2 regions of the Geomicrobium sp. JSM 1781026 genome follow, and region 2 is predicted to be linked to the other one. Evidence: a T-box and tRNA genes for the amino acid it is inferred to sense, from the RefSeq annotation. Region 2 holds a T-box; the other holds one or more tRNA genes.
The links. A T-box is a leader RNA that pairs with one kind of tRNA and senses whether it is charged. The one in region 2 lies ahead of ACE1TF_RS00205 (valine--tRNA ligase), so its partner is inferred to be a tRNA-Val.
Positions count from the first base shown of each region.

Region 1: it encodes a tRNA-Val, which carries the amino acid that the T-box ahead of ACE1TF_RS00205 (valine--tRNA ligase) is inferred to sense. The anticodon was not compared.

Region 1 is NZ_JBHFQF010000001.1:280,624-292,985, reverse strand. Features, by position in the region: gene uvsE (UV DNA damage repair endonuclease UvsE) at 1-902, shown strand, start outside; gene ACE1TF_RS01455 (cyclase family protein) at 892-1,413, opposite strand; gene copZ (copper chaperone CopZ) at 1,584-1,787, opposite strand; gene ACE1TF_RS01445 (ABC transporter ATP-binding protein) at 2,202-3,113, shown strand; gene ACE1TF_RS01440 (ABC transporter permease) at 3,113-4,237, shown strand; gene ACE1TF_RS01435 (metal-sensing transcriptional repressor) at 4,347-4,664, shown strand; gene ACE1TF_RS01430 (CsbD family protein) at 4,739-4,909, shown strand; gene ACE1TF_RS01425 (hypothetical protein) at 4,952-5,197, opposite strand; gene ACE1TF_RS01420 (superoxide dismutase family protein) at 5,289-5,912, opposite strand; gene ACE1TF_RS01415 (amidohydrolase) at 6,013-7,155, opposite strand; tRNA gene ACE1TF_RS01410 (tRNA-Val) at 7,297-7,372, shown strand; gene ACE1TF_RS01405 (GNAT family N-acetyltransferase) at 8,212-8,736, shown strand; gene ACE1TF_RS01400 (hypothetical protein) at 9,091-10,236, shown strand; gene ACE1TF_RS01395 (zinc-dependent alcohol dehydrogenase) at 10,282-11,199, opposite strand; gene ACE1TF_RS01390 (DUF3006 domain-containing protein) at 11,277-11,537, opposite strand; gene ACE1TF_RS01385 (MBL fold metallo-hydrolase) at 11,547-12,362, opposite strand, start outside.
Region 2 is NZ_JBHFQF010000001.1:36,472-48,833, forward strand. Features, by position in the region: gene hemC (hydroxymethylbilane synthase) at 1-567, shown strand, start outside; gene ACE1TF_RS00175 (uroporphyrinogen-III synthase) at 564-1,304, shown strand; gene hemB (porphobilinogen synthase) at 1,310-2,287, shown strand; gene hemL (glutamate-1-semialdehyde 2,1-aminomutase) at 2,287-3,573, shown strand; gene spoVID (stage VI sporulation protein D) at 3,847-5,016, shown strand; gene ACE1TF_RS00195 (hypothetical protein) at 5,009-6,034, shown strand; gene ACE1TF_RS00200 (hypothetical protein) at 6,559-6,765, opposite strand; T-box leader at 6,881-7,099, shown strand; gene ACE1TF_RS00205 (valine--tRNA ligase) at 7,144-9,801, shown strand; gene ACE1TF_RS00210 (bifunctional folylpolyglutamate synthase/dihydrofolate synthase) at 9,823-11,109, shown strand; gene ACE1TF_RS00215 (prepilin peptidase) at 11,222-11,959, shown strand; gene ACE1TF_RS00220 (hypothetical protein) at 12,042-12,362, shown strand, end outside.

The DNA of each region.
Region 1 (12,362 bases), 240 kb from region 2:
CAAAAACAGTTACGTTTTCTCGTTATCGCCAGCTTGGCGAGAAAGAAGGTAAAAAGAAATTGCATGACGTGACCGAAATGAATTTATTACGCACGAAACGGATTATCCATTACTTAATTGCCCATGAAATTCCGTTATACCGGTTCTCCTCTTCACTCGTTCCACTTGCAACACATCCTGAAACACAGTGGGATTATATAACGCCCTTTTCTCATTTATATAAAGAGATTGGCACTCTTGTTAAAACCCATCAATTACGAACGAGTTTTCACCCGAATCAGTTCACCCTGTTTACGAGTGATCGTGATCACGTCACTGAAAAAGCCGTTGAAGATTTGGTTTATCATTACGAGCTCGCAAAAGCGATGGGTCTACACGAAGAGATTCGAATTAACATCCACGTTGGAGGCGCTTATGGCGATAAAGAGAAAGCGCTCGAACGGTTTCACAACAACATAAAGAAGGTTCCCGCTCACATCTTAAAACAACTCACACTTGAAAATGACGATAAAACGTATACGACGACGGAAACACTCGCTGTCGCCGAGCAACACAGCATTCCGATGATGTTTGACTATCATCATTACGTGGCAAATCATACCGACGACGAAGAGCTAACAGAGCTACTTCCTCGGGTTTTTGCGACTTGGGAATCCACCTCTCAACCCGCCAAAATTCACATTTCCTCGCCAAAAAGCAAAACCGCTTTTCGGAGCCACGCGGATTATGTCGATGAAACATTTCTCGAGCCGCTGCTCGACGGTTTGAAAACCATTCGAGAAAATGTGGATTTCATGATTGAAGCAAAAGCAAAAGATCGTGCTTGTTTGTCTCTCATTGATCGCCTCTCCAAAAAGCGTGGCATGAATCAAGTTTCAGGAGGGTCCATAGTTATTCGTTAAAGACGGCCACAGCGCGAACCGGCGAACCATCTCCACCTTTAATATGTAGTGGCAATCCTACCCAAAGAAACGGCTTTCTGACCGGTACACGGTCTAGGTTAACAAGGTTTGTGTACGTGACAATCCCGTGCCCTAACAACGCTTTTTCTAAGTCAAAATCAATTTCACCTGCGGCAAACGGCGGTGCGGCTTTTACAATCGCATCAAAGTGCTCGATGCCGACGTCTTGTCGGAATACAAGCCCTGTTCGCTCTGGAAGATGATGGACATCATTAACGAGAACCGCAACGTGCACGAAAGTCGTGAGAGGGATCTGATCGATCGTTTGCTTTCCGGCATGCATGTGCGAAAACGCATCCACATGAGTGCCGGTATGAGATCCTAAACTTAAACGACGGACTTCGAATCCTTGCTGCTCAATTGTCGTTGCAACGTCTAGGTTTACTTCCGGATCGCCTGGGTAGACCGTCATTCCTGATTCAATCGGTGCCGTTAAATCAATGATTTTCATTTTTTCCTCCTTTGGATCATCTCGTCATCCCATCGATTATTAAAGATCATTTGTTGTTCGTGTTTTCTTTCAATGCAATATATTTATCCTATCGGCCAAAAACGAAAGAAAATAAAGAACCCCAAACGTGTGTTTATACACGAACGTTTGGGGAGTTTCAAATCATTAGACTACACGACGTCATATCCTTGATCTTCAATTTCTTCTTTAATCTTATCCAATGTTACTTCGCTATCGTTAAAATTTACATCGACTTTGTTTTCGTCAAGGTGTACAACGACAGACGCCACACCGTTCATTTCCCCAACACTTGATTCAATTGCCTTCACACAGTGCCCACAAGACATACCTGTTACATTTAGTGTCGTATTCATTGCGATCCACCTCCTTCGTACACTGCTCCATCTCCATGAAATGTTCGTCATTCAACCGATGATTCTCGGACATTTACTACATATCCTACAAGTAAAATCTTAACATAGAGAAGTCGGAAAATAACATTTCGTTTTACGATGATTCATGCTCCTCACTTAGCATTTCAAACGTTTATAGACGCAATGCGTTCTGTAGCGGAGATTAATTAAGAATGAATTCCTGTTTCTCATCGTCTCGACGCTGACGTGCAACCCGGTAGTACTGAGTAATGACGCTATTGCTGCTTTTAACTCCTCATACACTCATTTCTACATGTTGGTCATCCGCTCGTGCGCCTTATGCAAAACATGTAAATGCGAGTCTTTATTCAGTATACATTATAGCTATAAACAACGCGCTGGAGGAGATAAGCAATGATTCAAATAACAGGAGTTTCCAAATCATATAAGAACAAAAACGCCTTACAAGCCATTGACATTGATATTCAACAAGGAGATTGCTTCGGTCTTGTTGGACCTAATGGTGCAGGGAAATCTACACTAATCAAAATATTAACGTCGATTTTGCAACATGACCGAGGGAGCATCACGATTCAAGAACGCCCGCTCCAAAAGACGAGTCAAAGTATGATTGGATACGTACCTCAAGACATTTGTTTAGAAGAAACACTCACTGCTGAAGATAACTTAACCTTTTTCGCTCGAATCCATCATTTAAAAGGAAAAGAAAGACGAGAAAGAATGGATGCTGTTCTCGAACAAATCAGCCTCACGAATCAAAGAAAAGACGTTGTATCTACATTTTCTGGAGGGATGAAGCGTAGACTGAACATCGGCTGTGCACTCTTGCACGACCCAGATGTTCTCATTATGGATGAGCCAACGGTCGGAATTGACCCCCAATCTCGTTACAATATCTATTCACTTATTCATCGTTTAAGACGTCTTGGCAAGACGATCATTTATACGAGTCATTACATGGAAGAAGTCGAACAGCTTTGCAATCGAGTTGCCTTTATTGATCATGGTGAAGTGGTTGCGTGCGGTTCTCTTTCCCAGATTGCCAATCAGCATGCCAAGTCTGGGGTCTATGTTGAATTCCAATCTGAGCAACCCGACATATTGAAGCCATTTGAACATGTAGAGGAAAAAGGAAACGGGTATCGCATTCTTACAGAACAGCCATTGCAACTGTTAGAGAAGATGGCCCACCAATTTGAGCGAGATCACATCCCGATTGCTCGGCTTGAAGTATCGCAACCAAAACTGGAAGATATCTTTATTCAATTAACTGGGACTGCACTGCGAGAGGGGGACGCTCAGTAATGATTCCAATGTATGTACTGGAAATGAAGAAAAACCTCAAAGACAAAGGATTAATTTTTTGGACATTACTTCTCCCGATTGCCTTTATCGTTGTGTTCGCATCGATTTTCGGATCAGACACAACAGATCAAGAATTGACATTGCATTACGTTGACACCGATCAAAGCGATGAATCTGCTGAACTATTGCAAGAAATTTCCACACTTGAAAACGTCGAATTAGTAAAAGAAGAGAGCTACGCAAACAGTGTAGAACAAATTCAATCCGGTCAGATGAATGTGCTATTTCATCTTCCTGAAGGCTTCTCAAATGACGGGAGCGCGCATTTATATTACGAACAAGTGCGCGAAGAAGTGGCTGCACCAATGATTGCGATGTTAGAAAATTTGCGATACGGATTACAAGCAGAAGAGCAGTACACATTGGCACAAGAGGAGTGGGAAGATGCTGCCATGGTCGCTGAATTTTTCACGCCACCGTTTGATATTTCTTATGAAGCACAAGATTCAGGTGGAGAGGTTGATGCAATCACTCATCTTATCCCAGGTTATGCCGTCATGTTCACCTTCTTTATTATGATTTCAATGGTCACCTCATTTATTAAAGATCAACGATCCGGTATGCTTTCGCGGCTGGCAGCAACACCGCTTGCCCCGCTACAATACCTAGGAGGAAAGTGGATCGCTTTTATAACAATCGTTTTTTTGCAAGTCGTCATTCTTCTCCTTTTCGGTTACTTTGTGTACGATATCACCCTTGGAAATGTGCCCGCGATTACCGCTGTTTCCCTACTCCTTGCCCTGACTGCGACAGGTCTTGGTCTTGGCCTTAGCCTTGTTGTACGTACAGAGAATATGGGAATCGCACTCACACAAGTGATCGCTCTTGGCGGCGCGATTGTGGCTGGATTATGGATGCCTTTAGAATTTATGCCGTCCTTTATTCAAACCATCAGTGTCGGGTTACCCCAATACTGGGCGCATCAAGCATTTCTTGATGTGATGTCACGCGGGGCTACGATCGTTGACATTTGGCCCTCACTTGCAATGCTTCTTGGGTTTAGCATGCTTGGCGCATTTATCGCTTGGCTTAGCTACGGGCGTTACGTGAAACACGCAAACTAGCGCATAGCTCAATAAATTGACGGGAACCCTGAAAACACGACTATAGCGTATATGGCATTGCTAGGCTATACTAGAGAGAGTGAACGATACATGTAAGGGGGTTCATAAAATGCAGGAGGATACCCTGATCGAACAGCCGGACAAAAAACCGGTTTCTCCACACACAAATGACGATAAGGAACGATTGTTGAAACGACTGCGTCGCGTAGAAGGTCAAATTCGTGGCTTGCAGAACATGGTTGAAGATGATCGATATTGCGTCGACATCCTCGTTCAGATTACAGCTGTTCAAGCCGCATTGAAGAAAGTCGGCTACTCGTTACTTGAACATCATACGAAAACGTGCGTCGTACACGACATCCAAAACGGCAAAGAACAAGAATCCATCGATGAGCTGATGAAAGTCATTCAGCAATACGCCAAATAAGTACAGGCGAGACGGTTTCATTTGCACAACGGGTGGGTATATATGAAGTAACCTTCAACGAGGAGGACTTCAAAATGGGAAAAGGAAGTAAAGATCGTCTAAAGGGACTCGGCAACAAGATTAAAGGTTCTGCAGAAGATGCCGCAGGCAAAGCAACGAATGATCCTGATTTACAAGCAAAAGGGAAATTCGATAAAGTTAAAGGTACAGCCCAAGAAACAAAAGGCAAACTAAAAGATACGTAATGAATTAAAAAACGCAGATCGTAAATCGATCTGCGTTTTTTGCTATGTGGCCGAGGGGTCAGTTCTTATGAATTGACGCTCATCTTCATTTAACCCACATGCCCCACATTGGATGCGGTTGCTCGGTCCACTATAAGGCAGGTGAAACGGGTCTAATTCTGATTGCTGGTATTCTTCGACTACATCCCCCGTTTGTGGATTCAGTTTCACCGCATGCGGAGACTGTTCAATAATGTGAAAACGTGTTTTATTCGTTTTGCATGCTGGGCATACATAATGCGTCGTCATCAAATCCCTCCTGTTTTACGATTATCGTTCCCTTGAGCTTGTTTCTTTATCCAGAAAAAAGGATGACGCATACAGCGGCATCCTTTTTTGCTTATTCTGGTGCAACAACAACCCCACAACCAATTCGGTCTCCAGCGTCTCCTGCCTTCTTCGTTTCTTCATCCGCACCCGGTGCATCTGACTCTGAAGATTGATAACGGTCAGGAATGTTCGCAAAGTTATCGGCACCTTCATGAATCATCACAGAAACATCCGCATCAATTAACTCTTCTGCACCAAATCGGTCCATCATAAATGTCGCTTGTGCAGTGCCATCTTCATTCACATACAAGGATGGCATGTCTCCAGCATGATGATCATGAGAAACATCTTCAGGAGAGTAATGTCCACCCGCTGTCGTAAACGGACCGTCAGCCGCATCCGCTTCACAAATACCCTTTTCATGAATATGGAACCCATGAAATCCTGCAGGCTCTAACCCTTCGACTTTCGTATGGACAACCGTCTTCCCTTGACTGTCTTGGTAGAAATTCGCCTCGCCAATGACGTCTTGATTTACATTTATAATTTCTGCCATCGCTGACGGTTTCAACGGCGTATTCTCATGTTGAACGGCATTGACTTCTTCTACTTCATCCTCGCCAGGGGTTTGCTCGTCTTGCGCACAGCCGGTAGCTAAAATCGCAACCATTGCCACGATCATATACTTTCTCAATTCCTACACCTCTTTTCTATTTACATGCTAGCTTTGCCAACATGTTTCTTCTTTCATACATGAAAGATCATTCCAAAAAATAGGTGTAGGATCGTTGACTTTACACAGTAGGTTCGATTTTTTCTCCATTAATCCATGTGCTTAAATGCGTGGATGCATAATGGAACGGGTGGCCTGTCCAGATCGCAAAGTCTGCGTCCATCCCACTAGCGAGGTGACCGATTCGATCCTCTAGACCAAGATGTTTAGCCGCATTTGATGTAACAGCTTTCATCGCTGTCTTTTCACTTAGCCCAGCAGTGATTGCTTTTGATGCACTTACGAGCAAATGCTCAATAGCAATGACAGGATGATCCGTCGTAATCGCAATATTAACCCCTCTCATCTCAAGCTCCATTAGCGTGTGCCAACTTTTTTGACTCGTTTCGATTTTTGATTTTGGTGACATCGTTGGGCCAACTGACACCGATACATCATGCATCGCCACATGATCAGCAATCAAATGGGCTTCCGTCCCGTGTTCTAACGTTAAATCAAAATCAAACTCCTTCTTTAATCGAAGGACTGTAACAATGTCATCTGCTCGGTGCGCATGAATGCGGAATGGAATTTCTTTTCGCAATACTTTCGCTAACTGCTCATAACCAAGCTTAAAATCTGTCGTCCCGGCTTTTCGTTTTTCCATATACTCTTTCGTACGATACATTTCTTCACGAAAGATTGAGGCAATGCCCATACGTGTAATCGGCTTTTTCGTACGAGAACCATACACACGTTTCGGGTTTTCCCCAAACGCCGCCTTCATACCCGACGGGGCGGCAATTGCCATGTGATCAGCAATACTTCCTGATGTTTTCACTGTGCACATTTCTCCACCGATCACATTCGCACTTCCTGGCAACACTTGCACCGTCGTTACACCCGTCCGGATGGCATTTTGAAATCCTTCCTCTAAAGGATTGAGGCCATCAAGAGCGCGGACTTCTGGCGTGACCGGGTCGCTCGTTTCGTTGAAATCCGCCCCTGCTTGCCCGATCCCCTCTTCACTTACACCTAGATGCGTATGCACATCAATAAACCCAGGGGTTATATACCCGCCGCGAACATCAACTTTCTCCGCCTCAGACGGAATGTCCCCTTCTTTTACAATTCGTTTCACTTTTCCGTCTTCAATTAATAGCGCTTTCCCTTCGTATTTTTCACCGTCTCCATTAAAGATTGTTCCATTATAAAAAGCTTTCACTTATGACCACTCCTTTCAAACAGTGTAACAAAAGACGATAAATCTGGACATCGATCATGCTCAATAGCAAAAAAACAACAAAATATTATTGACAAAAACGAACAAATCAGCCTATAATATTGTTGTCGCCATTACTTATACGTTCCGTTAGCTCAGTTGGGAGAGCGCCACCTTGACAGGGTGGAGGTCACTGGTTCGAGCCCAGTACGGGACACCATTTATAACGCTACTCTTTTAGGGGTTGGACGTTTTTTTGTTTTTGTAAAAATATTCAATCTTTCGTATTTGGGGCTTATTTTCCCTTGATTACACTGTTGATACTTGATCTCCACTTCAAGCAGATGCTTGTAGTCCAGACTTCAATTGCAACATCGGTGGACAATATTCAGCCACAGTGTTCTCTTTACCCTCCGGGGTGTAAGTGCGGCATCACCTCTCCGCCTCGGTGTGCGAAAAGAGGTCCAAACGCCTTATGCAATCATTTAAGTGACAACTGGTAAAGAAAAGTCATTATTTTAAAAGTGGATCCGCACATAAACGGAGCGGGCGGTCACAAATTGCGATATATGCGCCCGATTTGAGAGCTGACTGGTCACATAAGTGACGGGTAATAACTTTCCTTGCGCCAGGTGGGGACCAGCCGTCACGTCTTTTTTACCCTTCAATACTCGTTTTCCGTGTTGTCTTCAACTCTTGCAGTGACGAACAACGAGCGGCATCATAGTTGTCGAGGTGAAACGAGATAAGCTTTAACAGTCAATATGTAGGTATTCACCCGTAAAGAGCGATCTCGATCATAGGAGTTCAACTTATATAGATCATTTAAGTATGCCATACTGCTCGGTTCTACTGGATAGACTAACAGCATTTATTGATAGTAACAGTTTATCTATATTCGTTACTATATCCATGAAATTATTTGCATTAAGAGCAGCGCCGTCTACAGCACATGAATATTAATCAATCGAAAGTTCACTTACCCAGCTGAGCGCTAATATCCATTTTTGTTCGCTTGTTTGTTATAGTATTCGTAACTATATGTTAGGGGATGTATACATGTTGCATAAGAAAACTCCTTATAGTATTCGCAAAGGTAAACTAGATGATTCAGATGAAATATTACAACTGCAAAGTTCAGTAATTTCTGAAGACAAATTTTTAATTACCACTTCTGCTGAATTTACTCCCAATTTTGCAAATCAAAAAGAATGGATGAATAAAATATTGGAGAATGATCGGGAAACGATCATTGTTGCTGAATTTGAAGCTAAAGTAATTGGATGGATAATATTTCAATCACATGATAGAAAAAGGTTACAACATACAGGCTCCTTTGGAATGGCGGTAAGTAAAGCACATCGAGGTACAGGTGTAGGTAAAGCTCTTGTAGAAAGTTTATTACTATGGGCAGAAAAGAACACATATATCGAAAAAATTAGTTTAGGAGTGTTTTCTACGAATCACAGAGCCATCTCATTATATAAAAAGATTGGTTTTATTGAAGAGGGCCGCAAAGTTAAAGAAATAAAAATTGATAATCACCAATATATTGATGATATTATGATGCACAAGTTTGTTTAAAAATTGACAGGAATTACGAGCACTAAATTCACTTTGAAAATATATCTATTTCAGTTTATCTCTTAGTAAACCTATCCTTAAAAGTTCATATAGCACATAATCACTTAAGTGCATTTTGGTACTTATAATCATCGGAATATTGAATGAGCGTTTATCATATATAATAAGCGCTTTGATTAATATTACTAAGAGAATACAGATATTCAAATGCCTTATGACCCCACTCCTAAAAACAAAATTGAAAAGCAAAATACTTTTCCTGAAAAATATATTTGCCTTTTTCTTCTACATTATATAATTGTTTCCGATATTATAGTAATATATAATCATTACTTTAGTATTTGGAGGAATTTGATGGCAATTTTGTTTGGGTTATTCGCTTTTTTTGCGGCATTTGCTTCTTTCGGTCTATTGGTGGTTGCTTTTATTCTCTTTTTTACGAAGCGCGAATATTTTAAGCGGACGATGATTGCAAGTGTTGGTTCTTTTGGTGCGATGGTTTTATCTTTTGTGATGATGGGGGTTTTATTACCTAACGATTCGTCGGAAGACGTCGCTCGCGCAGATGAAGAGCCTGCTGAAGAAGAAGAGGTTGATGAGGTAGAAGAGTCTGAGTCTGAAGTCCACTCTGTTGAGTTAGACGCAAGTATAAACTTTGATTCGACTGAAGACGAGATACACATATCTGGAGACACAAGCTTTGAAGATGGGGTTACTGTTACATATACGATTTCAAATTTAGATCACATGGATGAATTTATTGAAGGAGATATCGAAGTACAAGATGGTGAATTCGCTGCTAAAGTAGATATTTCTAGTTTTCAAGACGGGGAAGTTCATGCTGTTTTAGGGTATTATCCGTTCGCTCAAACTGAAGATATTACGGAGAAGTACGGTTTTGAAGGGGAATATATTGGTCACGATCATATTGATGATTTCGGTGAAATTCGTTTTGAAGAAACCTTTGTTCGCTCTCACCCTGTTGAATTGAGCGGAAGTGGTGATACCGCCACTGATTCATTTAGTCTGAATGCTGGATTTGCGGTTATCAATGCAACACATCAAGGGTCAAGCAATTTTGCTTTGTATTTAAAAGATGAATATGGTGGCCAAGATCTTTTAGTGAATGAGATTGGCAATTATGACGGAGAAACGTTTGCTGTTATTCCTCAAACTGATGATTTTTATTTGGAAGTTAAAGCGGATGGAAGTTGGGAAGCTTCCGTTTCACAAACGATTCCAGAAGAAGTGACTAACGAAGATGACTCGATTGAAGGAACCGGAGACTCCGTCGTCTTTGTGGATATGAGTAGCGGTAATAAACGACTTTCCTTCACCCATAGCGGGGATAGCAACTTTGTCGTACGATTAAACGGGCAAAATTTACTCGTTAATGAGATTGGGCATTATGAAGGGACCCAAACGTTCATGTTTAATGATGATGATGTTTATGCGTTTGAGGTTCTTGCTGACGGAAATTGGCGTATTGATATTGACTAAAAAAATAAGGAGACCGCAAACGTTGGTGATGCGGTCTCCCTATTTTTAGCGATACTGAATGAAAACTTTTAAGGGGCGCATTTTCCGTTCGGCTAGTAGGTGAAAACATTCAATCAGCTCAGATTGTTCAATGGTTTGCTCAAATAGCTCATAAACGTAAGGTGTGCCGCTTACTTGTCTGAAAAACCATTCGAAGTGTTCACGATAATCCCAACCATCACTCGAACGAAAGAGCGTAAGTTCTTTGCAAAAGTAATCATCGGTTAACTCAAATCGGTCGCTATTTCCATCAGACAGCAAACAAATGCTTCCGTTAGTGCACACTAGCCGCTGTAATTGGCCAAATGCGCGATTGGAAGTTGAACACTCAAGACCGTAATCGTAACAACCGTGGAGCTTATGAGAACCTTCATCGACATGTTCTTTTGCTCCGAATGTTTTGGCGAGTTGCATTCGATCTGCGTTTGGCTCGATTACATCCACGTTCCTCACACCGTAAAATAGTTTCAAATAATAGACCGTCCAAAGCCCGATTACGCCCATGCCTGAAATAACGACACGATCTTCTCGGCGCGGCGCCAGTTTTCTGACCCCCTTTGCTGCATCGCAACTGAGTATGACGAGTATTGCGGCTCTCTCGTTCACATGATCAGGCAGCGGGATGACTTGGTTCTCTTTGCATAGCTCGATATTCTTGTGTCCGTAAAAGGCAACAACTCGGTCTCCTGGCCGTACCGCGTTAACCTCGTTACCTATTTGAACCACTTCTGCGACGTTTTCATAACCTGTTTGTATTGGGTATGTGTTCACAGCACCAAAGTAAGCAGACAGTTCTGCCCCAATGCTAATGCTTGATGCCAACGTTTGGACGAGCACTTCATCGTGTTTAGGTTTCTGTATCAATTCCGTTTTCCATTGTAATGTTTGTTTATCTATTAACTGCAATTCACTTTGTGCGAACATTCCGAACCCCCATTTTTGAAAAAAGAAGCAGGCTGTTACCTGCTTCTTTTCGTTTGCTAATGGTTTAGCTCTCCAAGTTAGAAACGGTTCCCTTTCTTTTGTTGAAGCTGTTGCATTTTATTTTTGATTCGGGATTCTCTTCGTTCTGTTTCCTCGCGGTCTTGCTGAATGTGTGTGACTTGATTGTCATCAATCGTAAGTTGAAGCCATTCCCCTTCTTTCACACCGTCAGGAAGAGATTGTACAGGAACAATTCTTTCTATCTCGTCTTTGCCTACAAGTAACACAGCATTTGTTTTGTCTTCAATGCGGTCAATTACTGCTTGAACGGTTTGCATCATTGCCTCCTATTCAATAAAGCATACACTGTTTTCTGATTCGATTTGTTCTAATCGTCGCTCTCCAATACCTTCGATTTGCATAAGATCATTATATGATGAAAACGGCCGCAAATCTATCATTTGCTCCGCACGCTCCGGTCCGATGTGCGAGATCTCTTGAAGTTCTTTGGCGTTTGCATTGTTTACTGCGACTTGACCAGCTTCACAAAGAGATTCGGGTCCTTTCGCACCGTCCCCGGTACGCACGACGTAGTCCCGGCCATTTGTGTAAACTGTCACAACCCCATCGGTATCGGTTCCGTACACATCAGCTCCTGTAGCTGTGAGGCGTTGTAGTGCTTCTTCATGGGGATGACCATGCGAATTTTCCTCACCTGCTGAATAGATGGCTATCTCCGGCTGCACTTCTTGGAGAAAGCTTTCTGAGCTTGAACGATTTGATCCGTGATCGGCGACTTTTAGAATGTGTGAAGATAGGTCCATCTCTCGTGATACAAGCTCACCTTCTGCGTCTTCATCTAGATCGCCAGTAAACATCATGCTCACATCACCATAGTTAAACTTTACGACGAGGGAGTTGTTACTTTTATGCTCGCCAAGTTGTTCTGGATGCAACACGCTTAACTGCCCTCTTTCAAGCAATGTGCTGTCTCCTGCTTTTGGTTCATGATACACCGCACCAGACGATTGAATTGCGTCAAGTGCTCGTTCAAACGTTTCAGTTGTCTCAGCATCTCCGTTCATCCATACTTCGTGTACGATTAATTCCTCTAGAATCTCTGGAAGCTGGCCGATATGGTCGTCATGAACATTGGAACCGAT
Region 2 (12,362 bases):
GGAACGAGCAGTTTACGTCGACAAGCTCAGGTGCTCGCAGTTCGCCCAGATTTACAAGTACACTGGATTCGTGGAAACATTGAAACGAGAATGCGCAAGCTAAAAGAGGAGAATTTCGACGCGATCATTTTGGCTGCTGCAGGTCTTAGTCGCATGGGGTGGACGAATGAAGTCGTGACAGAATTTTTGGATCCGACATTAAGCATACCTGCCGTTGGTCAAGGTGCCCTCGGGCTTGAATGTCGAGTGGGTGATGAGGAAGTCATTACCATTCTACAGCATTTGCACGATGAGGAAGTGTCTCATACCGTCAGTGCGGAACGCTCATTTCTAAGAAATGTTGAAGGTAGCTGTACGGTTCCAGTTGCAGCCCATGCAACGATGAATGAAGATCGGCAACTTACATTGACGGCATTGATCGCTTCTACGGACGGAAAAACCTTGCTCAAAGAAGAACTCACCGGAGATGATCCCGAGCAATTGGGGAAAACCGCAGCAGCGAACCTCTTTGAACGTGGGGGGAAAGAAATACTTGAACAAGTACGTGCAGAGCAGGGAGAATCTTGAGCCGAGCCGTTATCGTCACGAGAGGAAAAAAAGAAGGGGAGAAAGACAATCTCGTTCAAGCAATTGAACAGGTTGGGATCGCAGCTTGTCACTTTCCTCTCGTTGAGTTACAACGCCTACATACAGAGCAGCGTCTTCCTAATCCAACGGAGATAGATAGAATCATTTTTACGAGTGCCAATGCCGTTTCGTTTTTCCTACAACAGGTTGAGTTGGATTATACGGCTGTAAAGGTTGCTGCCGTAGGTAAGAAAACAAGTCGAGCGGCTGAACAAGCAGGGTTTACTGTTGATGTTGTTGCAAGTGTGGGCAATGAAAATGCCGAAGGCCTGTTAGAAGTGTTACGAAAGAAGCTACTACCTGGAGAGCGGATACTTTTTCCAAAAAGCAAGCAAGCTCGACTCATGTTGGAACAAGAGCTCCAACGTTTTGCTGTGCATGTGCAGGCGGTTTCTGTTTACGAAACCGTTGCCACGCATGCAGAAATGGACGTTTGGCGCCAACATGTTCATCATCCTGTCGTCTTTACAAGTCCAAGTGCAGTATCTGCTTATGAGCAGATGATGAGCCATATGAAAATCATCCCGGCAAAAACGATCGCCTTTGTCATCGGTCCGGTTACTGAACAAAGGGCGTTACGAACGGGTTTTTCTAAAGTAATTGCAGCACCACAAGCAACATTTGAAAGTTTAGCTACAACGATTTGTACGTATTTGAATAGGGAGGGTTCACAGTGAGTGAGATGAGTTTTGACAGACATCGGCGTCTAAGAAGCAGTGAAACAATGCGGGGTATGGTACGAGAAACGCGTATTGAGAAAGACGATCTCATCTATCCGATTTTTGCAGTGGAAGGCAGTGATGTTCGCAAAGAAGTTCCTTCAATGCCCGGAGTGTTCCACTATTCGTTGGACCGATTAGATGATGAAATCGATGAGATTGTGAACTTAGGAATTTCATCAATCATCTTGTTCGGTGTACCCGCCCATAAAGATGATGTCGGCAGCCAAGCCTATGCAGAAGAAGGAATTGTTCAGCGAGCCATTCGTCAAGTGAAGGAGCGGCATCCACACCTCGTTGTCATTGCCGACACGTGTTTGTGTCAGTATACTGATCACGGGCATTGTGGTGTCATTCATGAAGGTGAAGTGTTAAATGATGAATCCCTGCGGTTGTTAACGGAAACCGCTGTATCTCAGGCACGCGCAGGTGCTGATATCATTGCCCCATCCAACATGATGGACGGATTTACAAAAGCGATTCGAGAAGGTCTTGATGAAGCAGGTTATGCAGATCGTGCACTCATGGCTTATTCCGTCAAGTACGCCTCAGCATTTTATGGTCCATTCCGAGATGCGGCACACAGTTCACCAGCATTTGGAGATCGCAGAACGTACCAAATGGACCCGGCAAATCGCTTAGAAGCGATGCGCGAAGCAGCATCTGATGAGCGAGAAGGTGCTGACTTCTTTATCGTCAAGCCGGCGCTATCCTATCTTGATGTGATGCGAGACATTAAAAATCAGACGAATTATCCAGTCGTTGCTTACAACGTATCAGGTGAATATTCGATGATCAAAGCTGCGGCTCAAAATGGCTGGCTAGATGAGAAAGAAACGGTTCAAGAGAAATTAGTCAGCATGAAGCGTGCAGGTGCTGATCTTATTATTACGTATTTCGCAAAAGACATGGCCAGATGGATTAATGAAAGGAGTTCATAATGCGTACATTTAACAATTCAAAACAAGCGTATGAAAAAGCAAAACCAATTATGCCAGGAGGGGTAAGCAGCCCTGTACGTGCATACAGCTCGGTCGGAATGGACCACGGCATTTACATGAAGAGTGGGAGCGGTGCACGCATAACTGACCTCGATGATCAGACATACATCGATTACGTACTGTCATGGGGGCCGTTGTTGCTCGGTCATGCTGATCCGGTTGTCGTTGAACACCTTAAAAAGACAACAGAGCTCGGCACCAGTTTCGGGGCGTCTCATACGATGGAGACAGAGCTTGCGGAACTCGTTATCGACCGCGTTCCTTCTGTTGAAATGGTGCGGTTCGTCAACTCTGGTACAGAGGCGACGATGAGTGCACTACGCTTAGCTCGTGGGTATACGGGCAGAAACAAGATTGTCAAAATGGAAGGGAACTACCACGGACACGGTGATTCGTTACTCATTAAAGCCGGTTCTGGTGTGGCGACACTTGGACTTCCTGATAGCCCAGGAGTACCCGAAGGTACTGCCTCCAATACACTCACCGTCCCTTACAACGACTTGGACAGCTTGCAGCTCGTGTTTGAAAAATACGGCGATGACATTGCAGCAGTGATTCTTGAGCCTGTGGCTGGGAACATGGGTGTCGTCTTGCCAGAGGAAGGGTTTTTACAAGGCGTTCGTCACATGACTGAAGAGTACGGAAGTCTGTTGATTTTCGATGAAGTGATGTCGGGTTTCCGAGCAGGTTTCCATTCTGCTCAAGGTAGATTCTCTGTTACACCTGATTTGACTACGCTCGGCAAAGTCATTGGTGGGGGATTGCCGGTCGGTGCCTATGGCGGTAAAAAAGAAATAATGGAGCAAGTAGCGCCAAGTGGCCCAATCTATCAGGCAGGAACACTGTCTGGAAATCCTCTCGCGATGACCGCAGGATATATGACACTTTCTCAAGTGACACCTGAGCACTATGAAGAATTTGAAAGAAAAGGGGCACGTTTAGAAGAAGGAATTACTGAAGCCGCAAAGAAACATGGCATCTCGGTCACGTTTAACCGTGCAGGCTCGATGGTTGGGTTATTCTTTAACGACAGCCCAGTCGTTGATTTTAACACCGCGAAATCATCAAATGTTAAGCAGTTTGCCGCGTATTTCAGAGAAATGTTGCAAGAAGGTATTTCAATTGCACCGTCACAATTTGAGGGCATGTTTTTGAGTACGCAGCATACTGATGAAATGATTGAAGAAACGATTGCAGCTGCTGAACGAGCATTATCAAGAATCTAATGTGTATCCTACGATTTTAAAAAGACGCCAAAAGCGAACAGCTTTTGGCGTCTTTTTAACGTGAGCAGCCGTAGGTTTATGAACATATTTTCCGAGTTGGTGACATACGTTGATAGCGTACTGGCTAAATCTGTAGTGATATTCCCACCGTCTTGTAAAAAGGGTTGGATATACGGGAAGGGTCACAATGTTTCGTGAGTAAAAGTCGGGATGACAATCAGTGAACGGCTAGGCAGAGAAAGATTACGTTGAGTAGAAAAGGAGGAGCTGACTGTGAGCCAAGAACAGCCATCTGCGTTAACGTTTAACCTTGAAGAATCGGTATGGCTAGACCAGGGCGAGAGAATCCAAACCATCCTAGGGCTGGAGCTTGAACCTGAATTAACAATTCAAGAAGATGATCATCAAGTGAGCATTAAAGGGGGGTTGCACCTACTCGGTCAGTATGTTCCGTTTGATCAAAACGAGAGCTTTGAAGACTATGAAGGTGGGGGTGTTCCCCAAAGAATCGACAGCGTGCGAACGACGGAAAATGGCGAACGTGAAATCAAGCATTTCTTTCCGATTGAAGTTTCCATTCCGTTAAATCGGATCCAAAGTGTCGAAGAGTTGTATGTTCAAGTAGATAGCTTTGATTATGATCTTCCGGAACCGAGCTGCATCCAACTGGCAGCGGATGTTACGATTACGGGCATGATTGATGAGCATCAAGATGCAAAAGCTGAAAAGACGATTGCATCACCGCCTGAGCCATTTCCGAGGTTTACTCATGAAGTAAAAGTACCGGAGGAAGAATACGCTGAAGAGCGTTATGAAGAAGAAGAGGAAGAAGAAAACGATGTTACTCATGAATCATGGTCATCTGAGCTTGATGAAGACGTTGAAGAACTAGAAGAAGAGCCTTTCGCCCGAGATGAAGTGAAGTCCTACTACGATGCGCAAGAAGTAGCAGATGAGGATACAGATCGTATTGAGCACACTGCTTTTGTGGACGATCATAATTCAAATGATGATGAGTCGACCGAAGAGGCAGAAGAAGAACAACGGACCGGAGTGGAAGAAGAAAAAGAAGATGTCCACTTGAATTTGAATAGTCATCGTGCCCAAGAAGAGCCTTCTCATGACAGCGCTGTACGATACAGCAGAGAGCCGTTAGATGAGGAGCCTGAAGATCATCATGAGGAAGATGTGGAAGAAGAGCCACAAAAGCCTGAAAAAAGAAGAGAGAACGCGTTATACCTTACAGAGATGCTTGAAAAAGGGGATCGGGAGACGTTCACCAAGATGAAAATGTGCATCATTCAAGATAATGAATCGTTAGACACGATTGCTGAGCGGTACGGGTTTTCCGTTCAACAACTTTTAAGGTGGAACAATATGGACATGAATCATGTTGAAGCTGGTGAAATTATTTACATTCCGGTGCAAGCTCAACATGAATGATCAGGCGTGGCGTGCGGCCGTACGCACCATTGTTGACCGTCCGTCCGACTGGCAGTGGGTGAGTGACCGCGTAATAAAAGTTGACCATCCGGACGGTCCTATGGCGATGAAGCGATGGGACCGAACGCCCGGAGAACGAGATACGTTCTTGCAACATTTACGTTACGGTGAACGTTCAGGCATTCAAGGGATTATCCCCCTCATGACAAGTACGCGAGGGGATTTTCCTGTTTTTGAAGCTGAAGGCTATGATTATTATTTAGAACCTTGGGTAGAAGAACAAACACTCACATCCCCACCATCCAAAGAGCTAAGATTATTATCTGTTCTTGCAGCGAATCATAAGATCTCTGAAAATGAGCAAACCATTGAAGAGGGTGCCTTGGAGGAATACGAGCAAGAAGTTGATTTCATATGGAATCAACAGCGTCTTCATATGGAACAGTTGGCAGACCAACTTGAGCAGTCTCGATTCATTTCTCCATTCACGATGACGTATTTGCATGCCGGTCCATTTTTGGAACGAATGTTCCAATCTGGGAAAAGTGGATTTCAAAATTGGGCTCGTCACGTGAAGGAAAAAGAAACGTATCGGTTTGTCTTTTGTCACGGAAAACCTTCAATCGCGCACGGTTTAATTGCAGCTGATGGAAATGCATGGTGGACGAATTGGGAAGCGAGTGGACCGAATCATCCCGCATATGACCTTGCCTATTTTTATCAAGACATTGCGAGAAATCAACCGTTCCATGCGTTAGACTACCAAGCAATCGTGGGTACGTATGAGGCATATGGCCCTCTATGGGGAGAAGCAGATACGTCGTTACTAAAGGCGTTGATGCTAACGCCAACACCGATTATTGATTTTGTCGAACAATATCGAGCCAATCCTCAAAGCTATGCGGAGCACCAGTGGACGGCAATGCTAGAACTGCGTTTGAATGCACTAAGATACGGCGCAGAGCTAGTGAAGTGGAAAGAAGACCAAGAAGCAGCCATGAGACAAAGCGCAACGTAGTCTCGTGGCTGTTTTTTTGGCAAGAGGTGGGTGAGTTAGTGATTGCTCACAAACACCTCAAGCTTTATAAAATTTGGGGATTCTTAGGAGAAGGGTGATCTAGATCACCCTCGAAACAATCTATATAGAATGAACTTAATATCTTCCTGATTTGCGCTGTTGGGACTTGCTTTCCACTGCAGGGGAACTCTTGTACTCTGGAGTACAACCATCGGCTCCAGAGGTGCCGATGGTAAGCCGTACGTTCGTCTCGTCAGTCTCTGTGACAGAAAAGGGTCTTAGAATTTCTTACGCCAAGCGAATGGAATGGAGGTTTGATGTAGTTATAACATCAAGTGCTAGTAAATTTCTTTAGTGCAACGTATATAGATTACAAAATGATCATATACCCCAACTGGATGTTGAATGATTTTTTCCATAATCTTATTCTCGTAACACGAGGTAGTCATACTTAAACCGGATGTCCGTAATGACCCATCCGGTTTTTCGGTGATCTGTTTTTATAGGCAGAAGCATAAATGTATCTATTTTTGGAAATACCAGAAAGCACAAGCAAGAATAATGAGTATTAACACATCAATAAACGTGGCAAAAAACAACAAACGTAGCAACTGAAAGCAGATGATCGGAAGCAAGATTTGAGCAGCTGCCGCACGCCATTTATACACCCATGGTGGTCGTTTCTTTTTTCCGTACGGGTATTGCGGGGGCGGACTATAATATCTGGGCATTAGCACACCCCTTCCTTAGTTTTTACTCTATCCTATGCCTGCAAAACAAATCAGTCACCAATGTTGTTGACGAATGGTAAAGGCATCGGTACAATAAATACACAAACTGAATCCTCAACATGCGAAGAATGGAAGTAGTATGCGCACATCCTCATACAGAGAAGGGACCCATGGCTGGAAGGTCCCCCGCCAGGATAGGGCAGAAGTCGTCCATGAGCAGATCCTTTGAATGACCATAGTAGAAGGAATACGTTAACTTACGTTACAGTTGCTGAGAGTATGAACGATTATTGTTCATAAATAAAGGTGGTACCGCGAGCCCTTCGTCCTTTTCATAAGGAGAAGGCTTTTTTTTATTCAAAAAAAGGAGGACGTACAATGACTGAAGAGAAAAACATGGCAACGAAGTATGACCCGAAACAAACCGAGTCAAAATGGTATCCTTACTGGATTAACAATGGCTTTTTTGAAGCTACTCGAGATGGTGAAAGAAAGGGAGATCCCCACTCGATCGTCATCCCCCCACCGAATGTAACTGGACGGTTGCATTTAGGGCATGCGTGGGACGTGACTTTACAAGACATTATTGCTCGTCAGAAACGGATGGAAGGCAAGGACATGCTGTGGCTACCGGGAATGGACCACGCAGGCATTGCAACGCAGTCCAAAGTCGAACAGAAACTAAAAGAAGAAGGCCGATCTCGAAGAGAAATGGGCAGAGAAAAGTTTCTTGATGTGTCTTGGCAGTGGAAGGAAGAATATGCAGACTTTATTCGAGAACAATGGTCCACGCTCGGTTTGTCATTAGACTACACGAGAGAGCGATTTACATTAGATGAAGGATTGTCCGATGCGGTAAAAGAAGTGTTCGTTCGTTTATATGAGAAAGGGCTCATCTATCGCGGTAAATACATCATTAACTGGGACCCATCTGCTCAAACAGCGCTTTCAGACATTGAAGTAGAGTACAAAGAAGTAGAAGGCGCTTTTTATCACATGCGTTACCCGTTAAAAGACGAAGAAGGATACATCGAAGTCGCTACGACGCGACCAGAGACGATGCTTGGAGATACAGCAGTTGCGGTACACCCAAGAGATGAACGCTACAAACATTTAATTGGAAAAACCGTTATCTTGCCGATCGTTCAACGTGAAATACCGATTATTGCTGATGAATATGTTGATCGTGAATTTGGTTCGGGAGCGGTAAAGATCACACCAGCTCATGACCCGAATGATTTTGAAATTGGAAATCGTCATGAACTGCCTCGTGTTCTCGTCATGGATGAAGCTGGGCAAATGAATGAAAATGCTGGAAAATATCAAGGTTTAGATCGATTCGAATGCCGCAAACAAATCGTGAAGGATTTACAAGCTGACGGCATATTGTTTGACATTGAGCAACACCTGCACTCTGTCGGTCATTCAGAACGAAGTGGCGCTGTCGTTGAACCTTATCTTTCGACCCAATGGTTTGTAGATATGAAACCTCTCGCTGAAGCTGCCATGAAGCTGCAAGCAGATGCAGATGATAAAGTCACATTTGTGCCGGAGCGGTTTGAACGCACGTATATGCAATGGCTCGAAAACATCCGAGATTGGTGTATTTCTAGACAGCTTTGGTGGGGACATCAAATTCCTGCGTGGTACCATAACGAAACAGGTGAACTGTACGTAGGAAAAGAAGCACCAGCGGATCTTGAAAACTGGACACAAGATGAAGATGTGTTGGATACGTGGTTTAGTTCAGCATTGTGGCCGTTCTCAACAATGGGCTGGCCAGATGAGGAAGCAGAAGACTTAAAACGATTCTATCCGACAAATGTGCTTGTAACTGGATATGACATCATCTTCTTTTGGGTATCAAGAATGATCTTCCAAGGGCTAGAATTTACCGGTGAACGGCCGTTTAAGGATGTTCTTATTCATGGATTGGTTCGTGATGCAGAAGGACGGAAGATGAGCAAATCCCTCGGGAACGGTGTTGATCCGATGGACGTTGTCGAACAATACGGAGCGGATGCACTCCGGTTCACGCTTGCGACAGGCACATCACCAGGAAATGACCTTAAATTTCAATGGGATAAAGTAACGGCAAACTGGAACTTTGGCAATAAGATTTGGAATGCGTCGCGATTTGCGCTCATGAACATGGAAGGCTTTACGTATGAGGACATTGACCTCACACAAGTCAACGCTACGCACGACCGTTGGATTCTTGCAAAGTTACAAAAGACGATCGCTGATGTTACACGTTTAATGGATCGTTATGAGTTTGGTGAAGCCGGAAAGATGCTCTACAACTTCATTTGGGACGATGTGTGTGATTGGTATATCGAAATGGCGAAACTTCCGCTCTATGGAGACGTTGAAGAAGATAAACAAACGACGCGTTCTGTGCTCGCGCATGTGTTGGACCAAACGCTTCGCTTGCTTCATCCGTTTATGCCATTTATTACTGAAGAGATTTGGCAGCACCTGCCACACAAGGGTGACTCCATTACGATTGCTGAGTGGCCTAAAGCAGAGGCAACGTGGGTGGACGAAGAAGCATTCACAGACATGGAACTTTATCAATCAATCATCCGCACCGTTCGCAACACACGTAGAGAAATGGACGTTGCGCCGAGAAAGCCGATTCCTTTGCATATGAAGCCAAGTTCAGAAGCGTCTGCAGAACAATTACAAAGAGGCGTTCATTATTTGGAACATTTCTGTTCGCCAGAAGAACTGAAGATTGATCGGTCATTAGTCGCGCCAGAACAATCGATTTCGCATGTTTTGTCGGGGTTAGAACTTTATATTCCGCTTGCTGGCTTAATTAATGTTTCTGAAGAATTGGCCCGCCTGCAAGGAGAGAAGAAGAAACTTGACGGAGAAGTGAAGCGACTGGAGGGCAAGCTCACAAATGAGAAGTTTGTAAGCAATGCCCCGGAACAAGTGGTTGCTGCTGAACGAGAAAAGAAAGCCGATTACGAAATGAAACGAGAAAAAGTGATTGAACGATTAAAAGAGATTGAGAAACTCGCACAATAGCGAGTTGGAGGGCAGATGTTGATGAACACCTTTGATCAGGTTATGGACTGGCTACAAAGCGCACGTAAGTTTGGCGTCAAGCCAGGGCTGGATCGTATGGAGCTCGTGTTATCCACCCTCCAGCACCCAGAGAAGAAGCTCCGATGCATCCATATTGGGGGAACAAATGGAAAAGGTTCTACCGTTACGTATCTTAGGAATATCTTGCAAACTGCAGGATATTCCGTGGGTACATTTACTTCTCCATATGTAGTGCGGTTTGAAGAACGGATTAGTTTAAATGGGGAACCCATTCATCAAGATGACTTTGTCCGGGCAGCACAAACGGTCCGGGATGCGATTGAACAAACGGATGACCCATTTGGACCGGCAACGGAGTTCGAAATTCTTACGTTAATTTCTTTCGTCTATTTTGAGTCGGTCGCTCCTGATTTTGTCATTTATGAAGTGGGTTTAGGTGGCAGATTGGATTCGACCAATGTCATCTTTCCTCGCGTAAGTGCGATAACGAATGTCGGGATGGACCATATGCACATTTTAGGAGATCACGTAGAAGCGATCGCGAATGAAAAGGCAGGCATTATTAAACCTCGAGTTCCTTTCATCACGTCAGTCACCGACGAGCCGTCTCTTGAAGTCATTAAAAAGAAAGCGGCAGATCTGTCCGCTCCGATTACTCGTTTAAACGATCATTTTCATGTGACACACGTGACGACCGAAGAAGAAGGCTCAACGTTTTCACTGCGTGTCCAAGATCAAGAACTTCTTCATTTACGCATCTATATGCGAGGGCGGCACCAGGTTGACAATGCTGCTCTTGCTGTTTCGATCGCGCTTGAAATTCAAAAAATGGGACATCAGGTTTCGGAAGAGGCCATTAAGAGCGGTCTCATTCAGTCGATGTGGCCTGGCCGATTGGAGAAAGTAAAGGACAAGCCGTTTACCCTCATTGACGGAGCCCATAACCCTGAAGGAATTGAAAGCCTTGTTCGTTATATGCAACCATTCGCAAAAGAACGACCGATCCATGTGATCGCAGCGGTGACAAAAGAAAAAGATGTAAACGAAATGTATGCACCTCTCCTTTCATTACAGCCGGCGTCTTTCATACTCACCTCCTTTAATCATGAGCGTTGTGCCAACCCGATAGAAGTGGCTGAAACGATGTCCTATTCAGGCATCACTGTTGAGCTGGATAATCAAAAAGCTTACAACAATGTTAAACGTGTTGCGAAAGAAACAGACGTGATTTTAATTACAGGTTCATTGTTTTTTATTTCTGAGATGCGTGCGTTTCTGACAAAATAAAAGATTTGCTGTCGATAGAAGGAATGTTACTGTCGATGGCGAATCTTATTTATTGTGGCAGTGTTTAATCGGTCGTTGGTAATGGAAAGGAACTGAATTGATTTTTTTTGGATTGATTGGTTTTATCTTTGGTTCATTTTTTTCTGTAGTTGCCGTACGCATACCTAGAGGACTGTCCATTTCTTGGCCACGCTCTCATTGCCCTTTTTGTAAGCGTACACTCCGAATGACTCATTTGATCCCCGTGTTTTCATACGTTTTTCAAAAAGGTAGGTGTTCACATTGTAAACAACCGATCTCGATAATGTATCCATGTACAGAACTCATAACGGGAGCGTTATTTGCTAGCGCATTTCTCATTTTTGGTGTTTCTACGCAACTCCTCTTTTCGATTGTCGTCATTTCCCTCTGTATCATCGTCGTGTTGACAGATCTCCTTTATTTACGAATCCCTAACAAAATTGTCGTGTTTTTTGGATTGATATTTCTCGTATACCGCCTCTTCATCGAACCTCTTTCTCCTTGGTATGATCCGCTCCTCACAGCATTTCTTTGTTTTTTGTTTCTGTTTGCTGTACTCGCTTTGTCAGGCGGAGGAATAGGCGGTGGCGATGTGAAGCTGTTTATGATTCTTGCATTGGCGCTTGGCAGCTCGATGTTTATCCTCGTCTTCTTTTTGTCGACACTGTTTGGCACAATGACAGGTATTGTGCGAAAAGGGAAAACGAAACATTATCCTCTAGCGCCTAGCATTTCCGTAGCTGTGCTCCTTACTTTATTTGCTTACGACTGGGTCTGGGAAGGAATGGACCGTGCTTTGTCATTCATTGTCAGTTATTCCTTGTATTGAACTGACAGGAATCTTCAAGGTTTGTCCTTTTCATATGATAACCTTGTCCTCATATTAATACCTTCAAGGTAGGGAGGTTCATATGGGACAAGACCGGGGGAAAATGACGTTTACGTTTCAGAATGAGAATGAAAAGAAGAAGGATGAGCCTGGAACATCAAAAAAGAAAGACAATGAACATAACACGAGCGAGCATGCGAAGACGAATCGCTCATCATCCAAAGAAGAGATTGCGCGAGGCGATTCCCAAGATGTAAAAACGAATAAGAAGTCGGCGAACAATGATCAAGGCGCGCCGGAAGCAGCAAAGAAGAAAGGTGAAAATCACAAAACGAGCGCACATGCGAAGACGAACAGCTCATCACTAAAAAAAGAGCCTGGGAAAGACAGCGATCAAGCTGTA